2 regions of the Variovorax sp. AC103 genome follow, and region 1 is predicted to be linked to the other one. Evidence: riboswitches for the same ligand, from Rfam matches in the RefSeq annotation. Region 1 holds a riboswitch; the other holds the start of a gene.
What was found. Region 1 has a riboswitch for manganese ahead of AC0IYU_RS03725 (TMEM165/GDT1 family protein). Riboswitches for the same ligand answer to the same signal wherever they lie in the genome.
Positions count from the first base shown of each region.

Region 2: linked by a shared signal. The riboswitch ahead of mntP (manganese efflux pump MntP) and the one ahead of AC0IYU_RS03725 (TMEM165/GDT1 family protein) in region 1 are both predicted to bind manganese.

Region 1 is NZ_CEEDFC010000002.1:229,656-237,076, forward strand. It holds gene AC0IYU_RS03710 (IMPACT family protein) at 1-353, opposite strand, end outside; gene metW (methionine biosynthesis protein MetW) at 373-963, opposite strand; gene metX (homoserine O-succinyltransferase MetX) at 960-2,132, opposite strand; gene AC0IYU_RS03725 (TMEM165/GDT1 family protein) at 2,353-2,916, opposite strand; yybP-ykoY riboswitch at 2,928-3,116, opposite strand; gene AC0IYU_RS03730 (RNA recognition motif domain-containing protein) at 3,380-3,949, shown strand; gene AC0IYU_RS03735 (SDR family oxidoreductase) at 4,044-4,826, opposite strand; gene lptC (LPS export ABC transporter periplasmic protein LptC) at 4,845-5,507, opposite strand; gene AC0IYU_RS03745 (KdsC family phosphatase) at 5,504-6,064, opposite strand; gene AC0IYU_RS03750 (KpsF/GutQ family sugar-phosphate isomerase) at 6,064-7,065, opposite strand; gene AC0IYU_RS03755 (monovalent cation:proton antiporter family protein) at 7,162-7,421, shown strand, end outside.
Region 2 is NZ_CEEDFC010000001.1:345,254-352,674, forward strand. It holds gene AC0IYU_RS01600 (efflux transporter outer membrane subunit) at 1-2,811, shown strand, start outside; gene AC0IYU_RS01605 (FMN-dependent NADH-azoreductase) at 2,742-3,584, opposite strand; gene AC0IYU_RS01610 (LysR substrate-binding domain-containing protein) at 3,685-4,611, shown strand; gene mntP (manganese efflux pump MntP) at 4,668-5,237, opposite strand; yybP-ykoY riboswitch at 5,252-5,422, opposite strand; gene AC0IYU_RS01620 (hypothetical protein) at 5,546-5,749, opposite strand; gene cysS (cysteine--tRNA ligase) at 5,959-7,332, opposite strand.

The DNA.
Region 1 (7,421 bases):
AGGGCCTGCGCGACCGCATCGGTGTAGGCCCGCACGAGGCCGCCCGCGCCCAGCTTCACACCGCCGAAATAGCGCACCACGGTGGCGAGCGCTCCTTCGATCTGCTGGTGGCGCAGCACCTCGAGCATCGGCCGGCCGGCGGTGCCGCCGGGCTCGCCGTCGTCGTTCGCGGCCGACTGTCCGCCGGCCATCAGGGCCCAGCACACATGCGCGGCAGCGGGGTGTTCTGCGCGCAGCGAAGCCACCACCGCCAACGCAGCCGCGCGGTCGGCGACCGGCTGCACGCAGCCGATGAAGCGGCTCTTCCTGATCAGCAACTCGCTGTGGACCGGCTCGGCAAGCGTGAAGCTCATCGTGCGCTGCGGGCGGGCTTCAGCTGCCGCCGCGCTCGAACTTGAAGACCGCCGTGCCGGCGCGCGCATTGGGCAGCCAGCGCACGTCGCGGCCGTCCTGCAGGCCGAAGGCATCGAGCACGCGCAGGTTGTTCTTGCCGGCCAGCACCTCGAAGTCCTTGAAGGTGCCCACGCGGATGTTGGGCGTGTCGTACCACTGGTAGGGCAGGCGGCGCGTCACGGGCATGCGGCCGCGCGCGATGCTCAGGCGGTTGGGCCAGTGCGCGAAGTTGGGAAAGGCGACGATGCCGGTGCGCCCCACGCGCGCGGTCTCGCGCAGCATCACCTCGGCGTTGCGCAGGTGCTGCAGCGTGTCGATCTGCAGCACCACGTCGAACGAGGCGTCGTCGAACATCGCCAGGCCTTCGTCGAGGTTGAGCTGGATCACGTCGACCCCGCGGCGAATGCACTGCAGCACGTTGCCGTCGGCAATCTCCACGCCGTAGCCGGTGCAGCCGCGCTCGCGCTGCAGCAGGTCGAGCAGGGCGCCGTCGCCGCAGCCGAGGTCGAGCACGCGCGATCCCTGCGGCACGAGCTGCGCAATCAGGCGTTGATGGTCGAGGTCGCTCATTGGATCTCCTTGGCAACGCGCTCGAAGTAGGAGCGCACCACACCCATGTAGCGCACGTCGTCGAGCAGGAAGGCGTCGTGGCCGTGCGGCGCGTCGATCTCGGCGTAGCTCACGTTGCGGCGGTTCTCCAGCAGCGCCTTCACCAGCTCGCGGCTGCGCGCGGGCGAGAAGCGCCAGTCGGTCTTGAAGCTCACGAGCAGGAACTTGGCCGTGGCAGTGGCGAACGCGGTGCTGAGCTTGCCGCCGTGGCTGCGCGCGGGGTCGAAGTAGTCGAGCGCGCGGGTGATCAGCAGGTAGGTGTTGGCGTCGAAGTACTCGCTGAACTTGTCGCCCTGGTAGCGCAGGTAGCTTTCGATCTGGAACTCGACGTCCTGCGTGGAATATCGGTAGTCGAGCGCCGCAGGCCCGGCGTTGCCCTCACCTTCCACGGCACTGCGCAGGATGCGGCCGAACTTCGCGTTCATCACGTCGTCGCTGAGGTACGTGATGTGGCCGATCATTCGCGCGATGCGCAGGCCGCGTTTCGGAACGACGCCGTGTTCGTAGAAATGGCCGCCGTGGAAGTCGGGGTCGGTCACGATGGCGCGTCGCGCCACCTCGTTGAAGGCGATGTTCTCGGCCGTGAGGTTGGGCGCGCTGGCCACCACCACGGCGTGGCGCACGCGCGCGGGGTACTGCAGCGTCCAGGACAGCGCCTGCATGCCGCCGAGGCTGCCGCCCATCACTGCCGCGAGCGTGTCGATGCCGAGCGCGTCGAGCAGCGCGGCCTGGGCGTCGACCCAGTCCTCGACCGTGACCACCGGGAAGTCGGCGCCGTAGACGCGGCCGGTGGCGGGGTTGACGTGCATCGGGCCGGTCGAGCCGAAGCAGGAGCCGAGGTTGTTCACGCCGATCACGAAGAAGCGGTCGGTGTCGACCGGCTTGCCGGGGCCCACCATGTTGTCCCACCAGCCCTCGGAGCGGGCCTGGCCCTGGTAGACGCCGGCGACGTGATGCGAGGCGTTCAGGGCATGGCACACCAGCACCGCATTGCTGCGCTCGGCGTTCAGGGTGCCGTAGGTTTCGTAGGCGAGCGTGTAGTCGCTGATCGACGCGCCGCTGCGCAAGGCCAGCGGCCCTGCGAACTGCATCGATTGCGAGGTGACGACCAAAGGAGGTGACGACGACATGAATGAAAAAACCCGGCCTCGCCAAAAACGAGCCGGGTCTGCCGCGCCTGTCTTTAGCTGAATTTATAAAGCGCCCGCAAGCTGTAGCAAATCGGCGCAGGGCAAGTATATCCCCCAGGCTTCGCGCACTGCGTGTCGCTTCTCCACCCCCTCTACGGGGGCAACACCGGCGGCCCGGCGAAGCCGGTTCCGCGGTGTTCCCGGAAGCAACCCGCCCTTCTTACCAGCCGACGATCATGACGATGCCGAGCACCAGGAAGATCGCGGCGGAGATGCCGTGCACGAGCTTGATCGGCACACGCCGCACGATCTTGTCGCCCAGCCACACCACCGGCGCGTTGGCCAGCATCATGCCCAGCGTGGTGCCGGCGACCACCCAGAAGTAGTCGTGCGTGAAGCGCGCGGCGAGCATGACGGTGGCGATCTGGGTCTTGTCGCCCATCTCGGCCAGGAAGAAGGCGATGACGGTGGTGCCGAACACGCCGAACTTCGACACGCCTGGGGCGTCGTCGTCGTCGAGCTTGTCGGGAATCAGCATCCAGACCGCCATGGCGATGAACGAGCCGCCAAGGATCCAGCGCAACACCTCGGGCCCGAGCCAGCGCGTGATGTAGTTGCCGACGGCGCCCGCCAGCGCGTGATTGACGATGGTGGCGACGAAGATGCCGAGCACGATCGGCCAGGGTTTCCTGAAACGGGCCGCAAGCAAAAGGGCCAGGAGTTGGGTCTTGTCGCCCATTTCCGCGAGCGCAACGACGCCGGTTGCAACGAGAAAAGCTTCCATGATGAACGTGGGGTTCCTTGGGCCGAAGGACGCAATTGACCATGCAACACCTTCGGCCATATTTCCCGAAGTTGCATGGTCAAAGGTCTCGCCAGGTGTGGGCTCACTGCACGCGCCATGTCCCGTGTGGGGCAGGACAAGTCTGTTGACGCGGGCCCTTCTCGCAAATCGGAAGGCGGCTACTCCCCAATGACGGGGCGAATTCTAACCACCGCTCGCGCCGGAATAGCCCGCCAACAGTAAGCGTGCACTGGCTTTCCGATGGTTTTGACAGGGGCTACCTCAAGACGCAAATTCCCGCTTGCTTTTTAAATATTTCCCCCATAATGCACGAGCCTCCCTCTTCATTTTGGCCGGGAGACAGCTCGGTGATCGGTCAGTTTCGCGCGACTCGACGGCTCTCGTTTGAGTGATGCTTTCGGGACTCCATCGCTTTTCTTGATGTGTTTATAGGAGTCCCTCGATGGGCAACAAACTGTACGTCGGCAACCTGCCTTACTCGGTGCGCGACCAGGATCTCGAACAGGCTTTCGGCCAGTTCGGTGCAGTGACCAGCGCCAAGGTCATGATGGAACGCGACACCGGCCGCTCGAAGGGCTTCGGCTTCGTCGAGATGGGCAGTGACGCGGAAGCTCAAGCAGCCATCACCGGCATGAACGGCCAGCCCCTGGGCGGCCGCAGCGTCGTCGTCAACGAAGCACGTCCGATGGAAGCACGTCCCCCGCGCAGCGGTGGTGGCGGCGGCTACGGCGGCGGCGGTGGTGGTTATGGCGGCGGTGGTGGCGGTGGCTACGGCGGCGGCGGTGGTGGCTACGGTGGCGGTGGCGGCGATCGCAGCGGTGGCGGCGGTGGTCGCTCCGGCGGTGGCGGCTACGGCGGCGGTGGCGGTGGCCGCAGCGGCGGCGGCGGTGGCGGTGGAGACGGCGGTTTCCGCAGCCCCTACGGCGCCGGCCCGCGTGGCGGCGGCGGTGGTGGCCGCAGCGGCGGTGGTGGTGGCGGCGGCTACGGCGGTGGTGGCGGCAACAGCTACTGAGCCCTGCACCTCGGCACACAGAAAGACGAAAGGCTCCCTCCGGAGCCTTTTTTCGTGGTCGGCCGCGCAAGACCGCGCGCTGGCGTGATCGCGCTCAGGTTTCCCCGCTGCGCTTCTTGCGCCCCCGCCCCTGCACGGCCCGGTCAAGCAGGGAATTGGGCAGCATGCGCATGACCTTCGCAATCACGCCCATCTGCCACGGAATCACGCGGTAGCTGGTGCCCGACTCGATGGCGCGCAGCGCCTGGGCGGCGAAGTCCTCCGCCTTCATGAGAAACGGCATGCCATAGCGGTTGCCCTGCGTGAGCGGCGTGTCGATGTAGCCCGGGCAAAGGGTGACCACCTTGACGCCGCTGTTGTGCAGCTCGCCGCGAAGGCTTTCGCAGTACGCCACCACGCCGGCCTTGCTGGCGCAGTAGGCACCGTGCCCCGGCAGCCCCCGAATGGATGCCACGCTGCCGATGCCCACCAGCCGCCCGCTGCCGCGCCGCACCATGGCCCGCACGAACGGATGGAAGGTGGCGGCCAGGCCGACGTTGTTGGTGGCGAAGGTCTGCGCCAGCACGTCGAGGTCGGTGCGCTCCGCCGTGTCGATGCCCACGCTGATGCCGGCATTGGCGATCACCACGTCGGGCAACCCCTGGCGCGCGATGCAGGCGTTGCCCGCAGCCACGATGCTGTCGGTCTGCGCCACGTCCGCACTATAAATTTGATAGCGTTCCGTGCTTAATTGGCGGGCGTTTGCCCACGATTCGATCTCTGCCGTGCGGCGCGCGACGAGCGCCAGCCGGTAGCCCGCGTCGCAGAAGCTCGCAGCCAGGGCCTGGCCGATGCCGCTCGATGCACCGGTGATGAAGACTAGCGGGGACGTGGTCATGCGGAGGTTTGTTCTTCTTCAGCGCTTCTTGGCGGGAGCAGGGGCGGCAGCCGCCGCCGACGGAATCAGCACCCCGCGCACCCGGCCGTTCAGGTTGGCCACGCCGCTCAGGTTGTCGTAGTCGAGCGTGTCGCCCACGAACTTGTCGGTGCCGCGGATGAGCGTGACCGGCTTGTTCGAGGTGACGCGCTCGGTGTCGACGTAGGCATGCAGGAAGTCGCCGCGAAACTCGAGCTGCGGCGTGGCCTTGCCGCCCGGGCCCACCGTCGGCTCGCGGATGACGATCGCATTGCCGAACAGCTGAATCTCGCTGCCGTCGGAATTCGACAGGCCCCGGTCGGCCGTTGCGCGGGTTACCAGCCCTTCGGGCGACACGGAGCGCATGCGCACCTTGTCTACTTCCATGGTGTCGGTGTCGGGGAAGTGCCGGCCCTCGGTGCCGTGCAGCTCGCTGCGCAGGTCGCCGTTGGGCAGGAAGTTCTTGATGACGAAATCGCGCATGAAGTAGTCGGGCTCGTGCGTGGGCGCCACCTTGGCCACGGGCTCCAGCAGCTTGGGCGCGTTGCGCACCAGCCAGTAGGTGCCCAGCGCGACGCACGCCGTCAGGATGATCGGCAGGTAGATCGTGGCGCGGTCGAGGACGTCGCGCGCCAGGCCCCACACGCGTTTCACATTGCTCATGGCTTCGGTTCCCGGTTCGGGCCCAGCGCCGCGTCGAGCAGCGCGCGGTATTGGCCGCAAGCGGTGAGCAGCAGGTCGCAGAACTCGCGCGCCGCGCCTTCGCCGCCGCGCGCCAGGGTCACATAGTTTGCGACGCCGCGCACCTCGGCATGCGCATTGGCCGGCGCCGCCGCGAAGCCCACGCGCGTGAGCACGGGCAGGTCGGGCCAGTCGTCGCCGATGGCCGCGGCCTGCGCCCAGCCGAAGCCCAGTTGGTCGAGCATGGCCTGCGCGGCGGGCAGCTTGTCTTCGGTGCCGTAGCGCACGTGCTCGATGCCGAGCGCCTCGAGCCGCACGCGCAGCGGCTTGGAGTCGCGCCCGGTGATCACGGCCGGCACGATGCCGGCCTTGCGCAAGAGCTTCAGACCGTAGCCGTCGAGGATGCTGAAGCGCTTGAGCGTCTCGCCGTGCTCGGTGAAGTACACGCCGCCGTCGGTCAGCACGCCGTCGATGTCGAAGAAGACGATGCGCACGTCCTGCGCGGCGAGCAAGGTCTCGGCCTGGAACTCGAGCGGCATCAGATGACCTTCGCCCGCATCAGGTCGTTGGTGTTGATCGCGCCCACGATCACCCCCTCGCCGTCGATCACGAACAGGCGGGTGATGCCGCATTGCTCCATCAGCTCGGCGGCCTCCACCGCCAGCGCGTCCACGCGGATGGTGCGCGGATTGCGGTGCATCACCTCGGCCGCCTTGGGGCTGCGCAGGTCGGCGCCGGCTTCGATCAGGCGGCGCAGGTCGCCGTCGGTGAAGATGCCCGCAGCGCGGCCATCGGGCTCGACCACCGCAGCGGCGCCGAAGCCCTTGATGCTCATCGCGCGCATCAGCTCGCTGATGGTGGCCGACGGCGGCACGCGCGGCACCTCGTCGCCCGAGCGCATGACGTCGCTCACGTGCGTGAGCAGCTTGCGCCCGAGCGCGCCGCCCGGGTGCGAGCGCGCGAAGTCTTCCGAGCCGAAGCCGCGCGCGTCGAGCAGCGCCACGGCCAGCGCGTCGCCCATCGCCATCTGCGCGGTGGTGCTCGCGGTGGGCGCGAGGTTGAGCGGGCAGGCTTCCTTGGCCACGCCCGCGTCGATCACGATGTCGGCGTGGCGCGCCAGCGTCGATTCGGGGCGCCCGGTCATGGCGATCAGGGGCACGCCCTGGCGCTTGACGACGGGCAGGATGACGGTGAGCTCGTCGACCTCGCCGCTGTTGGAGATGGCCAGCACCAGGTCGACCGTCTTGATCATGCCGAGGTCGCCGTGACTGGCCTCGGCAGGGTGCACGAACATCGCGGGCGTGCCGGTGGAGGCGAGGGTGGCGGCGATCTTGCGCCCGACATGGCCGCTCTTGCCCATGCCCATCACGACCACGCGGCCGCGCACGTCGAGGATCTTGCGCACGGCCTCCACGAAACTCGGGCCGACGCGGCCCTTCAGGCCGAGAACGGCTTCGGCTTCGATGTCGAAAGTCAGGCGTGCCCGGGCGAGGATCGCTTCGGGGTCGACCACGTGGGCCGGGGCGGGGCGGGAACTCATCGCCGGATTTTACGGGCGGGCGGCCTTGCCCCCACGCTCGGCACGGCGTGCACTCCCGCACGCCTGCGCACGAGTCTTGCTCTAGCATCGGCGCCTATGTCTTCGTTCGATCTCACGCTGTTGTATCTGTTGGCCGCGGTGATCGGCGTCGTTGCATGCCGGTCGCTGAAGCTGCCGCCGATGCTCGGCTACCTGTCGGCCGGCGTGCTGATCGGACCGCACGCCTTCGCGCTGGCGCAGAACACCGAAGGCATCCAGCACCTGGGCGAGTTCGGCGTGGTGTTCCTCATGTTCGTGATCGGGCTGGAGTTCAGCCTGCCCAAGCTGCGCGCCATGCGCAAGCACGTGTTCGGGCT
Region 2 (7,421 bases), on a different contig from region 1:
CACCGCAACATCGTCTACCGCACGCTGGGCCTGTTCGACGAACCGAAAGTGGGCTTGGTGCAGACGCCGCAGTTCTATTACAACGCCGACCCCATCCAGCACAACCTGCGCGCCACCGACAGCTGGGTGGACGAGCAGCGCGTGTTCTTCGACGTGCTGCAGCCCGCCAAGGACGCGGCCGACGTGGCCTTCTGCGTGGGCACCTCGTTCGTGATCCGGCGCGACGCCATCACCGAGGCGGGCGGCTTCCCCACCGGCAGCGTGTGCGAGGACATCTACACCACCTACACGCTGATGCGCTTCGGCTGGGTCACGCGCTGGCTGAACGAGCGGCTGTCGAACGGGCTCTCGGCGGACAGCATCGTCGACTACATCAACCAGCGCAGCCGCTGGTGCCTGGGCACCATCCAGGTGGCGCTGCTGCGGGACGGCCCGCTGCGCGGCCGCGGCTACAGCTTTGCGGCGCGCGTGCACTACGTCCACGGCCTGCTGCACTGGCTGACCAAGCCCTTCATCCTGATGATGCTGGCGGCCCCTGCGCTGTACTGGTACACGGGCGTGTCGGCCTTCCACGCCACGCCGCGCGCCTTCGCCCTGTACGGCCTGCCGCCGCTGGTCATGTTCTGGGGCTACACCTACTGGATCAGCCAGCGCCGCTGCCTGCCGGTGTTCACCGAGGTCACGCAGATCGTGGCCGCCATGGCCGTCACGCGCACCATCGTCACTTCGCTGGTGCGGCCGTTCGGGCGCCCCTTCAAGGTCACGGCCAAGGGGCAGGACCGCTCGAAGACGGTGGTGCACTGGAACCTGGTGCTGGTCTTCGGCGGGCTCATCGCGGCCATGGAGGCGGCGGCCATCGGCGCCATCGGCAATGCCATGACCACCGGCGACATGCTCAACGTGCTGTGGACCATCGTCACCACGCTCTACTGCCTGGCCGCGCTCATCGCCTGCATCGACCGCCCGCGGCCCGAGCACGACGAACGCTTTCCGTATCTGGCCGACACCACGCTGCGCAGCGCCGCCGGCGTGGGCGCGACGCGTTTCGTGGAGATCGCGGTCGACGGCGCCGTGCTGCGCGAAAGCGCCCTGCTGCGGCGTATGCCGGTCGGCGAACCGCTGGACGTGCACGTCGACCACGTGGGCTGGGTGTCGGCGGTGGTGACGGGGCGCTCGGCCGCGGGCGTGGCGCTGTCCTTCGTGCACGACGAGGTGCTCCACGACCACCTGATCCGCCATGTGTTCAGCCTGCCGCCCAGCCATGTCGCGGTGCAGGTGAACCCGGGGCGCGCGGCGCTCGCGTTCATGGGCAGCGCCGGCTGGCACTGGCCGCGCTTTCCGGCGGCCTTTGCGCGCGCCATGGCCGCACCGCTGCCGATGGTCATGGTGCTGGTGCTCGGCGTGCTGGTGCTGTCGGGCTGCAACCTCACGCCCCCGCTCAAGGAAGCCGACGTCGTGGTGCCCGCCCAGTGGGCCGAGGGCACGGGCAACGCCGCCGCCGCGCCGATGGCCTGGCACGCGTTCGTGCGCGACGACGAGCTGCGCGGCCTCATCGCCACCGCCCTGTTGCAGAACCGCGACCTGCGCGTGTATGCCGCCAAGGCCCGCGAGGCGCGCGCCGTGTACGGCGGCACGCGCGCCGGCCTCTTCCCCGAAATCGGCCTGGCCGGCTCGGTCGGGCGCGGCAACGTGACCACCTCGCTCGGCCCCGACGGCATCGTCACCAACAACCAGGCGGTGGGCCGGGTGGCCACCACCTACGCCGTGCAGGCCGGCGTCACGGCGTACGAGCTCGACTTCTTCGGCCATGTCGACGCCGGCGTGAAGCAGGCCGGCTCTCAGGCCCTGGCCAGCGAGCGCGACCTGGCGGCCGCGCGCATGAACCTGGTGGGCGAAGTGTCGAACGCCTACCTCACGCTGCGCGCCGACCGCGCCCTGCTGGCGCTCGCCGAGGGTGACCTCGGCAGCCAGAGCGACAGCACCCGCGTGATGCAGCGCGCCCGCACCGTGGGCGGCACGTCGGACCTGAACGTGCTGCGCTCGCAGTCGCTGGTGGAGCGCGCCAACGTGCAGCGCGAGGAGTTCCGCATGCGCGTGGGGCAGGACCTGCAGTGGCTGGCGGTGCTGGTCGGCCAGCCGGTGCCGCCGACCATCGGCATGCAGCGCCCGTGGCCCGAGCGTTCGGTGGCCGACGTGCCCGTGGGCCTGCCCGCCAGCCTGCTGCAGCGCCGACCCGACCTGCTGGCCGCCTATGCCCGCGTCGAGGCTGCGAACTCGGGCGTGGGCGCGGCCAAGGCGGCGTTCTATCCGAGCTTTTCATTGACGGCCGTGGCGGGTGGGCTGAGCACCGAGTTCTCCAGCCTGCTGGGCGCGGGCAACCGCAGCTGGGCCACCGTGCTCGGCGTGTCGCTGCCCATCTTCGACTGGGGCCGCCGCTCGGCCAACCTGAGCGCCAACGAAGAGCGGCTGGCCGCCGCCATGGCCAGCTACGAGTACGCGGTGCAGCAGGCGCTGCGCGAAACGGCCAACGCGCTCATTGCCGACAGCCACCTGCGACCGCAGATCGCGGCGCAGCAGGCGCGCGTGCAGGCGCTGGACAAGGTGGCGTCCATTTCGCGCACGCGCTTTCGCAACGGGCTGGAGGACTACTTCGCCGGCGCCGATTCGCAGCGCGAGCTGTACATCGAGCAGCGCCAGGCCATCGAACTGCAGCTCAAGCAGGCGGTGAACACCGTGAACCTCTACAAGGCGCTCGGCGGCGGATGGGACGATGCGCCGGCGGGGGCGGTGGCGTCGAACACGCCGCGTTGACGCGGGCCGCCTGATCCGCTTGGGTGCGCATCCGCTGGCGGCGCACTGCCCGTGGCGGCCTGGCTGCGCGTGATCGAGCGCAGCAGGAAGTCGGCCAGATCGTCCACGCGCGACTCGGTGCGCCGCAGCGACTGCGCCAACTGCTCGCCGCCGAACTCGTCGAACTCCACCGCCGCCTCGAACACCTCGGTGATGCCGATGTAGCCCAGCGCCGCGCGCACGCTGCTCTCGGTGTGGTTGAGGTGGGCCACGCGTCCGCCCCCACCCTCGCCGTCGCCGTAGCCGTGGTCCCCGCGCGCGCCCAGCAGCACCACGCGCTTGCCCGCATCCGCCAGCAGCGGCCAGTAAGGCACCGCGCCGCGCGCGCGGTCGAAGCCGAAGGTGCGGCCCACGCGCACGATGTTGTCGATCCAGGCCTTGAACTGCGCGGGCACGCTGAAGTTGTACATGGGCAGGCCGATGACGACGAGGTCTGCGGCGATGAGCTGGTCGACCAGGCGGTCGCTCTCCGCCAGCGTCTCGGACATCCAGGGTTCGCGTGCGGCCGGTGGCGTGAAAGCCGCGTGGATCCATCGGCCGTCGACGTGCGCGGGCGGGTGCTGGCCCACGTCGAGGTGGTCGATGCGGTCGCCGGGCCGCGCCTGGCGCCATCGCTCGACGAAGCGCGCGGACAGGCGGCGCGTGTGCGAGCCGTGCGGGTCGATGCCGGAGCGGCCCGCGCGGGCGCTGGCGTCGATGTGAAGAAGTTTCACGGTCTGGGTCTGGGTCTTCATGGGTGAGCTGGGTTGGTCTGCCTTGCGCTGCCACAATGGCTTTGCAGGCCTCGAATCTAGGCATGCAGGCCCGTCCCCACAAACGATCATTTCTCTGCCTATGGACGAGATTGGCTCATCTGTTCGCCCTCCCCGCCGGCTGCCGCCGCTGCTGTCCCTGCGCGCCTTCGAGGCCGCCGCTGCCCACCTGAGCTTTCAGCGCGCGGCGCTCGAACTCTCGGTGACGCCGTCGGCCATCAGCCACCAGGTGCGCGCGCTCGAAGACACGCTGGGCCAGCCGTTGTTTCGCAGGCTCACGCGGCAGCTCGCGCTGACGCCTGCGGGCCGCCGGCTCTTCGAAGACCTGCGCACGGGCTTCGACGTGCTGCAAGCCGGTGTCGACAAGCTGCGCCGGCCCGCCGCATCGCAGGCCGTGACGCTGACGACCAACACCGCCTTCGCCGCGCGCTGGGTGCTGCCGCGCATGGAGGCGTTCCGCAAGTCATGCCCCCACGTCGAACTGCGCTTGCACACGAGCGACACGCTGGTCGACCTTGCACGCGGCGACGCCGACATCGCGGTGCGCTCCGGCAGCGGCAACTGGCCGGAGCTGGTGTCGCGCGAACTCATGCCCGAGCGCTATGCGCCGCTGTGCAGCCCGATGCTGGGGTTGAAGCGCGTGGCCGACCTGCCGAAGCACCAGCTCATTCATTGCGACTGGCAGCCGCAGGCCCTTGCGCCGGCCGTGTGGCCGCGCTGGTTTCGTGAAGCCGGCATCGCGCCACCGAGGGGGCGTGGGATCAAAGCCGCGGGCCTGTCGTTTTCCGACGAGACGCACGCCACGCTGGCGGCGCTCGCGGGGCATGGCGTGGCGCTGCTGAGCCTCACGCTGTCCGCGGAAGAACTCCGCAGCGGGGCGCTGGTGCAGCCCTTCGGGCCCGCGCTGGCTACCGGCAGCTACTTTCTTGCGGCGGCCCACGGGCGGCAGAACGAACCGGCGATTCGCGCGGTGTGGGACTGGGTCGCGGCGCAGGCCGTTGCCGGTTGACGATGCTGCACGCGCGCGCAAGCGCGTGCAGCCCGGTGAAGCCGTTCAGCCTGGGCTCAAGCCAAGCCGTTCAGGTGCTCGTAAAGAATGAAGAACCCGATCCCGATCAGCACCACGCCGCCCAGGATCTCTGCGCGCTTGCCGATCACCGCGCCCAGCACGCGCCCCACCATCACGCCGAGGGTCACCATCGTCATCGTCGCCAGCCCGATGGCCAGCGCGGTCCACGCGATGTTGACGTTGATGAAGGCCAGCCCCACACCCACCGCCATGGCGTCGATGCTCGTGGCGAAGCCGGTGATCGCGAGCGTCCAGAAGGAGTTGCGGCTCGGCTTGTCATCGACGGCGTCGGGTGCGCCGAAGCCCGCCCAGATCATGCGCAGGCCCAGCACGCTGAGCAGCGTGACCGCGATCCAGTGGTCCCATTTCGCGACGTAGCTCGCGGCGGCCAGGCCCGCCGCCCAGCCGATGACCGGCGTGATCGCCTCGATGACGCCGAAGATGAGTCCGGTTCGCAGGGCCTCGCGCCAGGAAGGTTTGCGCAGGGCTGCGCCTTTGCCGACAGCAGCGGCGAAAGCATCCGTCGACATGGCGAATGCGAGGAGGATCGTGGAGGCAAGGTTCATTTTGGGAGTAGCAGGCAAGGCCGGTTCAAGACGCCGCGGCACACGAACCCGCCGGCCAAGGCCGCGTTCGTGCACCGCTGGTCTCGCCAACCTTTCGGCTGCTCACGCCACGGTCGCAGGGTGCGAACCGAGTATGTTGACGTGAGCGCTTCCGAAGTCCGGAAGCCGGCTACTCCCCAAGGGAGCGGCGATTCTAGTGGGCCGGTTGCACGGCCCGTGTGACAGCGGCTGCTTTGGCGGCAGGGTCTTGCCCGTGCCCGCAAAAAAGCCTCCCGAAGGAGGCTCTCGAAGCGAAGGAACCGGGCCCGTCAGTCCTTCTTTGTCAGCAGCGTCTTCACGACGTACCCGTCGCGGTACACACCTTCGATGGTTCCGCCGTCCACACGGTCGGTGGCATGCGCTGCCACGAACTTTTCCTCGCCCATGCGGTAGACCACGATGGTGCATGACGAGCGCTTGCTGAGGGTGCGGGCAACGCCTGTGGCCTGGCGCAGGGTCGGGTATGTCTCCATGAGGATCCTTGTCTGTTTTATGCCTTGAATAGTAGTCTTTAGGTAGTTAAAACTCTTACAAAATTGTTTCAAGGCACCAACGGCTTCAAACACCAATCCTTCATTTTTGTGACTTTGTTGTTGGCTTGGGCTGAATGGTTGGGCTTGTTGCCCTGGCGCAACTTGACAGCCGTCTTCGCAAAAAAAGGCGCCGTCCTCCCTTCTCCATGTCAGATCGGACTCGGCTGCTGTCCGTTAGCGCCATCCTCCACTTGCCAGCCCAGCGCCCTCAACGCATCACGAAGACGATCGGCCTGCACCCAGTCTTTGTCGGCACGCGCCACCTGGCGTTCGGCAAGCAACGCGGCAACCTCCGCGGGCATACGGTGCGGCGGGGGCGTCCACTGACCCACGCGCAACCCGAGCACGGTATCGAAATGGTCGACCGTGGCGCGTCGGACCTCCGGCGGCAAATTGCCCCTGACCAGCTCCCACAGGACGGCCAACGCGCGCGGCAGGTTCAAGTCCTGGTTCACCTCGGCGTCGAAACGGGCCACGAAGTCACCATCGGCCGCTCCGCCCCGAGGCCAGCTCGCGTAGGCCCTGCGCAGCCTGTCCAGTGCCGACTGCGCCGCGTTCATCGCCTCTTCCGTGAAACGCAAGGTGCTTCGGTAGTGCGCGGTCAGGCACAGGTAGCGATAGGCCATCGGGTCGATGCCCTGGTCGATCAATGTCTGAAGGCGCAGGAAGCCGCCGTCCGCCTTGGCCATCTTCCTGTCGTCCAGCGTGAGAAAGTGCCCGTGCATCCAGAAATTGGCAAGCCGGGTGCCGTGGCAGGCCTGCGTCTGCGCAATCTCATTGCTGTGGTGCACCGCGACGTGGTCTTCGCCACCGCAATGAATGTCGAACCACGGCCCCAGCAGCGCGGCCGACATGGCCGAGCATTCGATGTGCCAGCCGGGAAAGCCGCGCCCCCAGGGGCTGTCCCATTCCATTTGCCGATGGGCGCCCGCCGGACTGAACTTCCAGAGCGCGAAGTCCGAGATGCTGCGCTTCTCACCCATCGCAACGCGTGTTCCGGCCCGCAGGCCTTCGCGGTCCAGCCGGGCCAGGTGGCCATAGTCGTCCTGTCGCGTGGTGTCGAAGTAGAGGCCGTCGGCGGTCTGGTAGGTGTAGCCCTTGCGCTCCAGCTCGCCGATGAACGCCATCTGCTCGGGAATGTAGTCCGTGGCACGCGGCCAGGCCGTGGGCTCCAGCAGATTCAGCGCCCGCCAGTCGGCCTGGAAGGCAGCGGTATAGCGCTGCGCGATGGCCCATGCGGACTCTCCGGCGCGCCGGCTTCCCTTCTCCATCTTGTCTTCGCCCTCGTCGGCGTCGGACACGAGGTGGCCCACGTCCGTGATGTTCACCACATGCCGCACGGCGTACCCGTTCAGCTCGAGCACACGGCGCAACACGTCCTCGAACACGTAGGTTCGCAGGTTGCCGATGTGCGCGTGGTCGTACACCGTCGGTCCGCAGCAATACAGCCCCACGTGGCTGGGCTGCAAGGGAGCGAATGGCCGCACGGCGCGCGACCAGGTGTCGTACAGGGCAAGGGACATGCGAGCTTTCGTGATGCCGGAAGAAACGCAGGCAACAAAAAGGCCACCGGTCTTGCAACGGGTGGCCATCGAGGATGCGGACGTGAACA